Regions from separate parts of the Rhizobium sp. ZX09 genome, predicted to be linked through region 2. Evidence: predicted binding sites of a transcription regulator. Region 2 holds the regulator's gene; each other region holds the start of a gene.
The links. Region 2 encodes PhoB, which activates phosphate uptake and scavenging genes when phosphate is short. Its sites were predicted from a motif close to TGTCATNNANCTGTCAT; they were not measured.
Positions count from the first base shown of each region.

Region 1: a site for PhoB is predicted at 1,905-1,921, ahead of BTN45_RS04095 (DapH/DapD/GlmU-related protein). Genes of this name have one in related genera too.
Region 3: a site for PhoB is predicted at 2,040-2,056, ahead of BTN45_RS06590 (UDP-2,3-diacylglucosamine diphosphatase). Genes of this name have one in related genera too.
Region 4: a site for PhoB is predicted at 1,937-1,953, ahead of BTN45_RS23130 (DUF47 domain-containing protein). Genes of this name have one in related genera too.

Region 1 covers NZ_CP031363.1:841,302-844,919, forward strand. Annotated here, with positions in the region: gene ppx (exopolyphosphatase) at 1-1,186, shown strand, start outside; gene BTN45_RS04095 (DapH/DapD/GlmU-related protein) at 1,234-1,866, opposite strand; gene BTN45_RS04100 (hypothetical protein) at 2,043-2,360, opposite strand; gene BTN45_RS04105 (hypothetical protein) at 2,529-2,876, opposite strand; gene BTN45_RS04110 (esterase-like activity of phytase family protein) at 3,013-3,618, opposite strand, start outside.
Region 2 covers NZ_CP031363.1:103,753-107,370, forward strand. Annotated here, with positions in the region: gene pstB (phosphate ABC transporter ATP-binding protein PstB) at 1-653, shown strand, start outside; gene phoU (phosphate signaling complex protein PhoU) at 748-1,473, shown strand; gene phoB (phosphate regulon transcriptional regulator PhoB) at 1,504-2,187, shown strand; gene BTN45_RS00505 (GcrA family cell cycle regulator) at 2,478-3,011, opposite strand; gene BTN45_RS00510 (aspartate aminotransferase family protein) at 3,442-3,618, shown strand, end outside.
Region 3 covers NZ_CP031363.1:1,338,013-1,341,630, forward strand. Annotated here, with positions in the region: gene dgcA (N-acetyl-D-Glu racemase DgcA) at 1-848, shown strand, start outside; gene BTN45_RS06590 (UDP-2,3-diacylglucosamine diphosphatase) at 1,146-1,985, opposite strand; gene BTN45_RS06595 (NADP-dependent malic enzyme) at 2,215-3,618, shown strand, end outside.
Region 4 covers NZ_CP031364.1:1,855,128-1,858,745, reverse strand. Annotated here, with positions in the region: gene BTN45_RS23140 (efflux RND transporter permease subunit) at 1-1,284, shown strand, start outside; gene BTN45_RS23135 (NUDIX hydrolase) at 1,342-1,884, opposite strand; gene BTN45_RS23130 (DUF47 domain-containing protein) at 1,998-2,642, shown strand; gene BTN45_RS23125 (inorganic phosphate transporter) at 2,642-3,618, shown strand, end outside.

The sequences.
Region 1 (3,618 bases), 740 kb from region 2:
CTGTGAGATCGAGGTTCTGTCGGGTGAGAAGGAAGCGCTTTATTCGGCCTATGGCGTGATCAGCGGTTTCCATGATCCTGATGGCATCGCCGGCGACCTCGGGGGCGGCTCGCTGGAACTGATCGACATCAAGGGCAAGAGCTGCGGCGAAGGCATCACCCTGCCGCTTGGCGGTTTGCGGCTTTCGGAGCAATCGGACGGCTCGCTGGAAAAAGCGGCGACCATTGCCAGAAAGCACGTCAAATCCTTCGCCAAACTTCTGGCGGCGGGTGAGGGGCGCACCTTTTACGCCGTCGGCGGCACTTGGCGAAATATCGCCAAGCTGCACATGGAGATATCCGGTTATCCCCTGCACATGATGCAGGGTTATGAATTGCCGCTAGAGGAAATGCTGAATTTCCTCGAGGAGGTCATCGTCTCCCGGGATAGCAAGGATCCCGCCTGGCAGGCGGTCTCCAAGAACCGCCGCTCGCTCCTGCCATTCGGTGCCATCGCCATGCGCGAAGTTCTGAAGATGATGAAGCCGGCCAGGATCGCTTTTTCCGCACAGGGCGTACGCGAGGGTTACCTTTATTCGCTGCTGACGGAGGCGGAGCGCGAATCCGATCCGCTGCTGGTGGCCGCCGACGAACTTGCCATTCTGCGCGCCCGTTCTCCGGAGCATGCGCGAGAACTGGCGGACTGGAGCGGTCGCACCTTCCCGGTTTTCGGCATCGACGAGACGGAAGAGGAAAGCCGCTATCGGCAGGCCGCCTGCCTGCTGGCCGACATCAGCTGGCGCGCGCATCCGGATTACCGCGGTCTGCAGGCGCTCAATATCATCGCCCACTCGTCCTTTGTGGCGATCACCCATCCCGGGCGCGCCTATATTGCACTTGCCAATTATTACCGCTTTGAAGGCCTGAACGACAACGGCACCACCGAGCCGCTTGCCGCGATGGCGGGGGAGCGTCTGCAGGAACTCGCCAAACTGCTGGGCGGCCTGCTGCGCGTCGTATATCTTTTTTCAGCCTCCATGCCGGGTGTCGTGGATCACCTGAAATTCCGCAAGACAGATAATCCGGATCTCGATCTGGAATTTGTGGTGCCGCATGATTATTGCGATTTTGCCGGCGAGCGGCTGGACGGACGTTTGCAGCAACTGGCGAAGCTGACGGGCAAGCGGCTGGCCTTCGTGTTCGAATAAGAAGCGGCGGAGTCTCCGTTCACGACAGAAACGACATTGGCCCCGTGCTAGGACCAGCGCTCGCAGAACGCTTCGATATCGTTTGACTGAAAGTCGCCAAGCCGAGCCATGATCGTCTCGAAGGGCCAGTCCCACCAGGCAATAGCGGTAAGCTTCTGCGCAATCGATCGTGAAAAGCGCTCGCGAATGATTTTTGCGGGTACGCCGCCGACGATCGTATAGGGCGGTACGTCCCTGGTCACCACGGCGCCGGCGGCCAGCACCGCGCCGTGTCCCACCTTGACGCCCGGCAGTACGATGACCCCGTGCCCGATCCAGACATCGTGACCGATGACGGCGCGATCCTGCTTCCGCTGCGCGAAAAAGGCATCGTCGCGCACCGCATCGGCAGAGTAATATTCCGGGCAGTAGCTGAAACGGTGCATGGATGGCCGGTCCATCGGATGGTTGGGAGCGCCTATCCTGACCTCCGCGGCGATGGCGCAGAACTTCCCGATGATCGCATCCCCCACCATGCAGCGGGGACCAAGATAAGAGTAGTCTCCGAGCTCAACATTATGCAGCGAGGTGTCGGCCAAAATCTCGCAGCATCTGCCGATGCTCGAGTCTCTTACGCTGGCTGTTGCATGAATGACGGTCTCTGCGAGCTTAGGGCGCTTGATCTGTGCGGTCGAATCCATTGCAGTCTCCCGATTTTGCGCCTGCTTAACCGGGCATGATGAAGGCCCTATGACGCGAGACGGCGGAGCAGTCCATCCGTGACCGGCATACCCTGTCAAGTTCAGATTACGTCTCTTGCTTCGTGTGACATTCTCTCCTTCCAGATCGGGTCACCTGCCGGCGACATTCGGGCGCATTATCGTTTCCAGTAGTGCTCCGTTATGTTTTGAGCATTCCGAATGATATGACCGGCGATTTCTGGGTCGCCGCCCTCGAAGGTCTGCGGATCGGCCCCGCACAACAACAAAAAGAGCTGTTGATGCGCGACCGCGGCAAAATAATCCCGGGGTGGTGGCTGCATGTCTGACCCGGTCGCCTCGAATGCTTCGGCGACTTCTTTGCTGGCGCGCTCAACCGCTGCATGAACACTCGCCATCATCGCCGCTTCGTTGCGTTCCAATATATCCTGAACCTGCCGTTCTGCCGGTGTCAGAACCGGACAACTCTCGCTCATTAAATGTCTCTCCTGTCGGTACAACCATTTCGCCAAGCAATATTATCGCGTGGATTGTGTCCGCTTTGCGGGAAACATAAATCTTGGTCTTGAAGTGTAGCGCGCCGGTTGACCTCCATGCCGTCTGTGCGGATCGAACAGCAATGGGCTGTCCTTTTTGCAAGCCGTTCAGCCATGGCCGAGTGCCTTTCGAATGCAGGCGCTGAGATAGGCATATTGCAGCGGCGTTATCGTCGCCATGACTTCGGTTCGATTGGCGGGATGATCCTGATAACCCACCGGCAGATCGAATTGGGTGAAGGTGAAATCCCAGCGGACGCCATCAATGATATTGTAGAAGTGTTGCGCGCCGCTGACAGCGGTTTTCGCAATTTCGCCGCCGAAAATGTCCTGAACCACCAGGGCAGTGACGCTTCCTTGCCCCCTGGCAGGATTTTCGCGCGACCAGAGGCCGCTGGTCTCGCCCGACCAGCTTCTCTTCAGGGCGTAGTACAGTCTTTCGGCATGGTCCTGCATGAAACGTCTTCTTTTCCGCAAGCATGTTTCTGTCGCGGCCGGAAAATCGGAAGGAGCGCCGCGCAGACGTTCGTGTCTGCCAGCGCTCCGTCCGGATCATTGGTGACCGTCAATGCAAATGACGGCAGCCGTGGCCTCACTTCGCCTCGAGCAGGTCCTTGACCTCAAGCAGAACGAATTCGTTGTCATCAGCCTTGTCCAGCGCCCGCCCGGCAGAGAAAGGCAGGTTGTTGTCATTGCCGACGATGATATGCGTGGCATCGACGCGGTCGACATTCTCGATGGTGACGAAAGGCATGTCGTAGAAACCGTTGCCGCCGCCCTGGCGCTTCTTGTTATCAGGGTCGGAGATCTTCATCAGGTCGATATAACCGATCTTGCGGGCGGCCTTGCCGACATTGGCGTCGTTGAATTCGATCTTGTAGATGCGCTTGACCTTGGCTGGGCGGGCGTAGCAGTCCGCAGTGGGAGCCTTCGGGTCGGCGCAGGCCTTGTCGGCCGTGCCGGCGCCGTTGTCGCGTTCGATGACGAGGGCAGTGGTCTCATCCAGCATGTTGAAGTCACCGATCGCCTCGCCGCCTTCCGCCAGCGGATAAAGCCAGCTGCGACCGGTCCACTCTTTCCTGGCGGTGTCCAGTTCGATGATGCGCAGCGCGGTCGCGCCGTCTTCGGTCTTTTCTACCTGCCCGTCCGCCATATAGAGCGGTCCTTCGAGAAGGCCGTAGAGCTTTGAGCCGTCCTT
Region 2 (3,618 bases):
TCGGCCCGTCCGGCTGCGGTAAATCCACCTTCCTGCGTACCCTGAACCGTATGAACGACACGATCGACGGTTGCCGGGTCACGGGCAAGATCACGCTCGACACCGACGATATCTATGATCAGGCGATTGACGTCGTGGAGTTGCGCGCCCGCGTCGGCATGGTGTTCCAGAAGCCAAACCCTTTTCCGAAGTCGATCTACGAAAACATTTCCTACGGTCCACGCATTCACGGTCTCGCCCGCAACAAGGCGGATATGGACCAGATCGTTGAGCAGAGCCTTCAGAAGGCGGGTCTCTGGAACGAGGTTAAGGATCGCCTGCACGAATCCGGCACCGGTCTTTCCGGCGGTCAGCAGCAGCGCCTGTGCATTGCACGCGCCGTTGCCGTCAGCCCGGAAGTGATCCTGATGGACGAACCCTGCTCGGCGCTGGATCCGATCGCCACTGCCAAGGTCGAGGAACTGATCCACGAACTGCGCACCAATTACACGATTGTTATCGTCACGCACTCCATGCAGCAGGCGGCACGTGTTTCCCAGCGTACGGCCATGTTCCATCTCGGTCACCTTGTCGAGGAAAATGAAACCGACAAGATGTTCACCAATCCGGATGACCAGCGCACGCAGGATTACATCATGGGCCGCTTCGGCTGATCGCGGCCGGCGCTTTATCGCAACCCAACAAGACTGGTGCCGCTGCGGCCCGCTTCGGGCGGTCGCATGCAAGGCCAAGCCGGAGGAATAGACCGTGAACCAGACAACGACCCATTCGCATATTCTGTCTGCTTATGATGACGAACTGAAGTTCCTGACGCGACGCATCGCCGAGATGGGCGGTCTCGCCGAGCAGATGTGTGCCGACGCCGTGCGTGCGCTCGTCAATTCCGACGCCGCGCTTGCCCAGAAGGTCATTTCCGATGACGCTATCCTCGATCATTCCGAGCGAGAGATCGGCGACAAGGCCATCGTCACCATCGCCAAGCGCCAGCCGATGGCGGCAGACCTTCGCGAAATCATCGGCACCCTGCGGATCGCCGCCGACCTCGAACGCGTTGGCGACCTCGGCAAGAACACCGCAAAACGCGTCATCGCGGTCGCCGGAACGGGCGTGCCGCGCAAACTCGCCCGCGGCATAGAGCACCTGTCGGAGCTGGCGCTGGTACAGCTCAAGGAAGTTCTTGACGTCTATTCGACACGTTCCGCCGAAAAGGCCAATGCCATTCGCGAGCGCGACGAGGAAATCGACGCCATGTATACCTCGCTCTTCCGCGAGCTTCTGACCTACATGATGGAAGATCCGCGTAACATCACCACCTGCACGCATCTTCTGTTCTGCGCCAAGAATATCGAGCGCATCGGTGACCATGCCACCAACATCGCCGAGACGATCTATTACATGACCACCGGCAGCCAGCCGGAGGGCGAGCGTCCGAAGGACGACAGTTCCAACACGCTCGGTTCGGTGACCGAGTAACAGACAAGCAGCGGCTTGCGGAGTTAGCATATGGTGCCCAAGATTGCAGTTGTGGAAGATGAGGAAGCGCTGAGCGTCCTGCTTCGTTACAATCTCGAGGCTGAGGGATATGACGTCGACACCATACCCCGTGGAGACGAGGCAGAGATCAGGCTGCAGGAACGTATTCCGGATCTGCTCATCCTGGATTGGATGCTTCCCGGCGTTTCCGGTATCGAACTGTGCCGTAGGCTCAGGATGCGGCCGGAAACCGAGCGCCTTCCTATCATCATGCTGACGGCGCGCGGCGAGGAAAGCGAACGGGTTCGCGGCCTCGCCACCGGCGCGGACGATTATGTGGTCAAGCCGTTTTCAACGCCGGAACTGATGGCCCGCGTCAAGGCCATGCTGCGCCGGGCCCGTCCGGAGGTTCTGTCTTCGGTGCTGAAGTGCGGCGATATCGAGCTGGATCGCGAGACGCATCGCGTTCACCGCAAAAGCCGCGAGGTGCGTCTCGGTCCGACGGAGTTCCGCCTGCTGGAATTCCTGATGACCTCTCCGGGCCGCGTGTTCTCCCGTTCGCAATTGCTGGACGGCGTCTGGGGTCACGATATCTATGTGGATGAGCGGACGGTTGACGTGCATGTCGGACGTCTGCGCAAGGCGCTCAACTTTTCCCATATGCAGGATGTCATCCGCACCGTGCGCGGTGCCGGATATTCGATGGAAGCCTGATCGAAACCGAACTGAGGGTTCCCCTCAGCATGACGTTCCGCCAGAATCGAAAGGCCCGAAACCGGAATGGTGTCGGGCCTTTTCATTTTGAACCTTCCGCAAGCACGATACTTTCATCTCTTTGACGAGCGGTTGAAGGTCTACCGAAATTCGGATTGAAGGGCGAAACCCGACGACGATGAATAAGCCTTGGTGTTCTGCTGTCGCTGTCCGGGAAGCGCGGTATTTTGTCACAAAAAAACGGGCCCGAAGGCCCGTAGTTTTTGAGTGTCAAATGTGTGCCGCAACACTCAAGCCTTGCGGCGCTCGCTGACCGGTTGGTAGGCGAGTTTCGCATGGAATTTGCAATAAGGCGAAGATTCCAGCGCTTCACAGCCGCAGAAATGGAAATCATCTTTCAGGGGGTCGCCGACCGGCCACTTGCAGGTGCGCTCCGTCAGTTCCGTCAGCGTCAGCCGGCGGGAGATCGGAGTAACGACGTTTCTGGAAGGAACGTAATCGAGAATTTCCGCAGTTTCGATGCCGACCTCTTCCTGAAGAGCGGTCGCCGCGTTGGAGCGGGTCAGGATCCGAGCAGGTGCAGCGTTGACGCGGCCAGCGAAATTCGCCGTGCGCGGGGCAGGTGCAGCAGTCCGCTTGGGCGCAGAACGCGCCGACGTCACCGGGCCGCCAGCCTTGACGCGTCCGGGCAGATTAAGACGATGGACCTTGCCGATCACGGCATTGCGGCTGACGCCGCCCAGCTGAGCTGCTATCTGGCTGGCGCTCAGTCCTTCGGCCCACAATTTCTTGAGTTTCTCGACCCGCTCGTCTGTCCAGTTCATGCCGCTTCTCCGCTTTTCGCGTGTATTTCGACAGAATCCTTCTCCGTCTCGCGGGCATGCCGCGAGCGTGGTTTCTGCCTGATTTTTGGTGACTAGTTCCGCCGCAATGCAGTCTAGTAATTAGCGATTAACCTAGTGCCACGCAGACTCCGTGGCAAGAGTCGCGGGAATCATCTCGAATCGATTTTCCGGTTTTCCCCAACTTGCTGGCGAGTTGAGTCAGAAAGGCAACACCTTGGGCCTTGCGACCTGCCACCTACTAGGGCTTGAGAAGCCTAGGAAATACGGACTTTTGTTGACATCGGCAAGCGAAGTGACAATAGTGCCCCTGCCGCCGCGAGGCGGCATTTTTGATTTTCAGGCGAGGGATAACCCTCGAAGCCTATTGACAACCGTCTGACAGCGCATCCGCGCAAGGAGTGATACAGCCATGGCCGAAGCCGCCGCGCCATTGTTCGATACATTTGCAAGAGCCCCCCTCCGCTTCGAGCGAGGCGAGGGCGTCTGGCTGTACACGGAAAGCGGCGAGCGATATCTCGATTTTGCGGCCGGCGTTGCCGTCAATTCGCTGGGCCATGCCCACCCGCATCTTGTCGACGCGATCAAG
Region 3 (3,618 bases), 1.2 Mb from region 2:
GTGTGCCCTATCCGCGATATGGCGAAAGCATCGAAGGCGTCATTGCCGATATCGAGGCGATGGCGGAGCGGATCGCCGCAGGCCTCACGCGGCAGGAGTTGCAGCAGGCGATGAAACCGGGTGCGGCCCGTAATGCGGTGGATTGCGCGCTTTGGGATCTCGAGGCGAAGATGAGCGGCCAGAGCGTCGCCGAGCAGGTCCTCGGACAGGAGGCAGAGCCGCTCGTCACAGCCTATACGATTTCGCTTGCAGACCCGGAGACCATGGCCGCAAAGACCGCAGAGAACGCCGGACGTCCGCTTCTGAAGATCAAGACCGGCACAGCCGACGATGAAGCCCGCCTGCGGGCCGTCCGCGCAGCCGCACCCGAGGCGCGCATCATCATCGATGCCAACGAAGGCTGGAACGACGACAATATCGAATATTATCTGAGGCTTGCGGCAGAGCTGAAGATATCGCTGATCGAACAGCCCCTGCCCGCCGGCAAGGACGCCATTCTCTCCCGTATCGACCATCCGGTGCTGATCTGCGCCGATGAAAGCGTGCATTCCACCAAGGACCTCACGGGCCTGCGCGACCGCTACGACGCGATCAACATCAAGCTCGACAAGACCGGCGGCCTGACGGAGGCGCTTGTCATGAAGGCGGAGGCCGAAAGGCTCGGTTTCACCATCATGGTCGGCTGCATGCTCGGCACCTCGCTGGGCATGGCACCTGCCGTGCTTGCCGCGCAGGGCACGGCCTTTGCCGATCTCGACGGCCCGCTGCTTTTGGCCGAGGATCGGGAGCCTGGGCTGGTTTATGAAGGGTCGCTTGTTTATCCGGCGCGGCCGGAATTGTGGGGGTAGAGCTCTCGCTAAGGGTCCGGACTGGGTTGGTGCCTAGAGGCTGCATTCGCACCCTCTCTCCGGTGCGTCACCGGAAGGTTACTGAGAAGCCTCTAAAGCCTCACCTCCGTCATGCCGGACCTGATCCGGCATCCAGCCACGGCGCGTCTGCGCCGTGAGAAATAAGTCTTACGCGATCAAAGACTTGATCGCACTGGATCCCGGCTCAGGGCCGGGATGACGGTATGCGGATGCTACAATTTCAACCAACAATCGTTTACAGGTGAGCCTACCATCAGCGCCCGTCAAACGCTCCAATCACGCCGCGTGCTTGCCAATCAGCCCCGGAATATTCACCGGCTCCATTTCGTCCGATGTCTGCTCGGCAACCACTTCGCTCGTCTGCATCCAGGTGATCAGCTCGAAGCTGCCATCGGCGTTCTCGGCAATCGCCGTGCAGCTTTCCACCCAGTCGCCGGTGTTGATGTAACGTATGCCGTCCATGTCTTCCATGACGGCGTGGTGAATATGGCCACAGATCACGCCGTCGACATTGTTGCGCCGGGCTTCATCCGCCACCACACGCTGGAATTCACCGATGAAGTTGACGGCGTGTTTCACCTGCAGCTTGGCCCAGGCCGAAAACGACCAGTAAGGCAGGCCGATGCGGCGGCGTACGGCGGCGATGGCGATATTGATGGCGATTGCTGCGTCATAGGCCCAGTCGCCGAGATAGGCGAGCAGGCGGGCGTTGCGCACCACCACGTCGAACTCGTCGCCATGGATGATGAGATATTTCCTGCCGTCGGCCGCCTCATGGATCATGCGCTCGGCCACTTCGATGCCGCCGAAATGCATGCCGGGGAACTCCCGCAGGAATTCATCGTGATTGCCGGGAATATACACGATGCGGGTTCCCTTGCGGGCCTTGCGCAGCAGCTTTTGCACCACGTCGTTGCAACCCTGCGGCCAGTACCAGCTGCGGCGCAGGCGCCAGCCGTCGACGATGTCACCGACGAGAATGATCGTTTCGGCCTCGTGATGTCTGAGGAAGTCCAGCAGATAGTCAGTCTTGGCCGCCTTGGAACCAAGATGAACATCCGAAATGAAAAGCGTTCTGAACTGTCTGGTTTCGATTTGACCGGCCACGGATTTCATCCCCCTGTTCGGTTGCGTCCCTGCGGCTTTCTTCCCTCTCAGAACCAGACTCGTGTTTCAGCAACATGACAGCGGCCGTTTTTTGCAGGGAATATGACGAAACGCTTCACGAAAACGCGAATAAGCCGTGGCCGCATTTGCATGAGACGCCCGTAAATAACGGCTGTACCACGGGGAAGTTTGTTGTATTCAGGGGTCCGAAATAAAACCAGATACGACGGTGGAAGACATGACCTCTCACGATAAGAACAACACGCCCGCCAACACGGCAAAGGCCGACATCGAAGAACAGGCGCTCTTTTTCCACCGCTATCCGCGCCCCGGCAAGCTGGAGATCCAGGCCACCAAGCCGCTCGGCAACCAGCGCGATCTGGCGCTCGCCTATTCGCCGGGTGTCGCCGCACCCTGCCTCGCCATCCATGAAAACCCGGAGATGGCGGCGGATTACACCGCCCGCGCCAATCTCGTCGCCGTCATCTCCAACGGCACGGCCGTGCTTGGCCTCGGCAATATCGGACCGCTTGCCTCCAAGCCTGTGATGGAAGGCAAGGCCGTCCTTTTCAAGAAATTCGCCGGTATCGACGTGTTCGATATCGAGATCGACGCGCCCGGCATTAACGACATGGTTTCCACCATCGCGGCGCTGGAACCCACCTTCGGCGGCATCAACCTTGAAGACATCAAGGCGCCGGAGTGTTTCGAGGTGGAGCGCCAGCTGCGCGAGAAGATGAACATCCCCGTCTTCCACGACGACCAGCACGGCACCGCGATCATCGTCGCCGCCGCTGTCACCAACGCTCTGGAACTGGCCGGAAAGTCCCTGTCCAGCGTCAAGATCGTTGCCTCGGGCGCCGGTGCGGCAGCCCTTGCCTGCCTCAACCTCCTCGTTGCGATGGGCGCGAAGAAAGAAAACATCTGGGTCCACGACATCGAGGGCCTCGTTTATGACGGCCGCAATACGCTGATGGACGAGTGGAAGGAAGTTTACGCCCAGAAGACCGACAAGCGCGTGCTGGCCGAAACGATCGACGGCGCCGATGTCTTCCTCGGCCTGTCGGCGGCAGGCGTTCTGAAGCCGGAACTGCTGGAGCGCATGGCGGAGAACCCGCTGATCCTCGCGCTTGCCAACCCCAAGCCAGAAATCATGCCGGAAGAGGCGCGTGCCGCCCGCCCGGACGCGATGATCTGCACCGGCCGTTCGGATTTCCCGAACCAGGTCAACAACGTGCTTTGCTTCCCCTATATCTTCCGCGGCGCGCTCGATTGCGGCGCGACGACGATCAACGAGGAAATGAAGATGGCCGCCGTGCAGGCCATCGCGGAACTCGCGCGTGAGGAAGTTTCCGAAGTGGCCGCCAAGGCTTACAGCGGCGAAACGCCGATCTTCGGCCCGACCTACCTCATCCCCTCGCCCTTCGATCCGCGCCTTATCCTGCGCATTGCCCCGGCCGTTGCCCGTGCTGCCGCCGCAAGCGGCGTTGCCGCCCGGCCGATCACCGATTTCGAAGCCTATCTCGACCAGCTGAACCGCTTCGTCTGGCGCTCGGGTTTCATCATGAAGCCTGTCTTCAACGCCGCAAAGGCCGCCGAAAAGAAGCGCATCATCTTTGCCGAAGGCGAAGACGAGCGCGTG
Region 4 (3,618 bases), on a different replicon from region 2:
CTTGCCGACCCGATCCGCCAACGCCTGACGGCCATACCCGGCATTGAGTTCTCGATCCTGCAGGACGGCCTTGGCGGCGAGGAAAGCCCGGTGCAGCTCAGCGTTCTCGGCGACGACAGGGAGGTACTCGACAAAATCTCATCCGCCCTGATGGAAGACATGAAGAAAATCCAGGGCCTTGTGGATGTCACCTCCAGCGCCCGCAACGTGAGACCCATCCTTTCCGTACGCCTGAAATCCGCAGCCGCGAGCGATCTCGGTGTCAGCAGGTCCGAACTCGCTGCAGCACTCTCCCCACTCATCGGCGGGGAAGACGTATCGAAATGGACGGACAGGAACGGCAACAGCTACGACATAGTCCTGCGCCTGCCCGCCGAGCGGCGTTCCGATGTCATGGCGATCAGCGACCTCATGATCGCAACCGGACGGACCACGTCAAACGGCGCCCCCGTCATGGTGCGTCTCGATCAGGTCTCCGAGATCACCGTCGTTCCGGCACCGGCGGAAATCCGCCGTATCGACAATCGCCGCGAGGTGCTGGTCACGGCCAATATTGCCGGCCGCACGCTAGGCGATCTGACGGAAGCGTTGCAGAACCTCACAGCGCATCGCGATCTGCCGGATGGTTACCGCATACGCTTCGGCGGCGAGGCCCAAACAATGGAGGAAACCGTGGGCCATATGGTGACAGCGCTGACCATGGCGGTCATCTTCATCTACATCGTCCTTGCCTCGCAGTTCGGCAGCTTCATGCAACCACTCGCCATCATGGCATCGCTGCCGCTCTCGCTTGTCGGCGCCCTCGCCGGCCTTATGGTGGCCGGCAGTACGATCAACATGTTCTCGCTGATAGGCTTCATCATGCTGATGGGCCTCGTGACTAAGAATGGCATATTGCTGGTCGATTTCGCCAATCGTGAACGGCGGCGCGGCCTTTCCCTGAACGAGGCGCTGGAAAATGCGGGCGTGATCCGCTTCAGGCCGATCATCATGACGACGCTCGCGATGATCTTCGGCATGATCCCTCTCGGGCTCGCCATAGGTGGAGGCGGCGCGCAGCGCGCGCCCATGGCCCATGCCGTAGTGGGCGGCCTCATCAGTTCCACCTTTCTCACCCTGATCATTGTGCCGACCATCCTGTCCTATATCGACAGCATCAGCACGCGTTTCGCCCGACTGCTGCCGAAACCGCCGGACGAGGCGGATGAGCACGACGTGTCGGATCGGCAGCTGCAGTTTCTTCAGCATGAGCTTCACCTGCCAGAAGATATCCGGCAGATTTGAGCCTGTCGTTTTACGCCCACATTAGTCGTCGGTTCAGCCAGGCGATGCGGCAGATCTTCATGCCCCTTCGCCCGTGCGGCCCTTCCGTTTGCCCTTTGGCCTGAAATCGACCAGCAGCGATTTCAGCTCGATATCCCTGACCCTTCTTGCGGCCTCGTCCGGGCGAACCCATTCCACCAGGCGCTCGCCACGCTCCTTGAATTTGGTTTCCGCGCCCGTCACCTCGATCTGAAACACGTCCACGACGCAGGGCACGACTTCGCCATCATCGAGCATCTTGAGATAGGTATAGCGGCCGACCGCTTCCTTTCTGACCCGGCCACGAACACCGGCCTCCTCCCAAGCCTCAATTGCCGCGGCCTCATGGGGCTTCTTGCGCTTCATCGGCCAGCCGCGCGGAATGATCCAGCGACCGCTGGTGCGTGAGGTAACGAGCAGGATTTCGACATTGTCATCGCCCCCGCCATATCGAAAGCACAGCGCAGCATATTGCTGCCGGAAAGCGCCTGTGAAGAGCTTTTCCGGAACCGCAGCAAGCTGCTGAAGCAATGTCAGGGGGCGGGCCGGGCGGGATTTCCGGCTTTTTTTCGTCGATTTCATATCCGTTGATAGTGCTGATTTTCCGGGTTGCATCAATGCCCCGCGTGCATTTATGACAGTTTTATGACAATTACCCCCCACAACATTAAAAGCGCCACTGAGGGCCAATTCGCATGATGAGCTTTTTCCGCAAACTGATGCCGCGCGAGGATCGTTTCTTCGACCTGTTCAGCAAACATTCCGAAACCGTCATCAAAGCGGCCGAAGCCCTGGACAGCCTTTTGAGCGGCGTCGATGTCGAAAAGAACTGCGATCTCATCGTTGCCCTCGAACATCAGGCGGACGACATCACCCGCGACGTGTTGCTTGCGGTGCGACGCAGTTTCATTACGCCTTTCGACCGCGGCGATATCAAGGACCTTATCCAGTCCATGGATGACGCCATCGACATGATGCACAAAACGGTCAAAACCATCCGTCTCTTCGAGCAGAGCGAATTCGACCCGCTGATGAAGGAGATGGGCCATGAGATCGTGCGCGCGGCTAGCCTGATCGCAGAGGCCATTCCGCTTCTCGAAAAGGTCGGCACCAATGCCCAGCGCCTGTCATCGATCGCCGAAGAGATCACCCGCGTCGAGGGGCGCTCCGACGACCTGCACGACCAGGGACTGAAAGACCTGTTCCGCCGCCATGGCGCCGCCGGCAATGCCATGGCCTACATGATCGGCAGCGAGATCTACGGCGAACTCGAAAAGGTGGTTGACCGCTTCGAGGATGTGGCCAACGAGATCAGCGGCATCGTTATCGAGAACGTCTGATGGATGTCGCACTTGCACTGCCGCTGCTTGTCGGCCTCATCGCCATTGCACTGTTCTTCGATTTTCTGAACGGTCTTCACGACGCCGCAAATTCCATTGCCACGATCGTTTCCACCCGGGTGCTGCGGCCGCAATATGCCGTTGCGTGGGCGGCCTTCTTCAATTTCATAGCCTTCCTCTTCTTCGGCCTGCATGTGGCGGAAACGCTCGGCACCGGCATCATCGATCCGGCCATCGTATCTCCGCAGGTGATTTTCGCGGCGCTGATCGGCGCGATCGTCTGGAACATCGTCACCTGGATTTTCGGCATCCCCTCCAGTTCGTCGCACGCCTTGATCGGCGGCCTCGTTGGCGCAGGTCTGGCAAAGGTCGGCTTCAATTCCATCGTCTGGTCGGGGCTGCTGAAGACCGTCGGCGCAATCTTCATGTCACCGGCTATCGGCTTTTTCCTCGCGCTGCTTCTGGTGCTTGCGGTATCGTGGCTTTTCGTGCGGCAGACGCCCTTTGCAGTCGATCGCACCTTCCGCGTCATGCAGTTCATCTCCGCCTCGCTATATTCGCTGGGCCATGGCGGCAATGACGCGCAGAAGACCATGGGCATCATCGCCGTGCTGCTGTTCAGCCAGGGACATCTCGGGGAGAGTTTCTACGTGCCTTTCTGGGTGGTGATTTCCTGCCAGTCTGCCATGGCGCTCGGCACCTTGTTCGGCGGCTGGCGCATCGTGCATACGATGGGTTCAAAGATCACGCGGCTCAACCCGATGCAAGGTTTCTGCGCTGAAACCGGCGGCGCATTGACACTGTTCGGCGCCACGTGGCTCGGCATCCCGGTCTCCACCACGCACACCATCACCGGCGCCATCGTCGGCGTCGGGGCCGCACGCCGCGTCTCCGCGGTGCGTTGGGGACTGGCCGGCAACATCGTCATCGCCTGGATCGTGACCATGCCGGCCGCGGCACTGATTTCCGCTTCCGT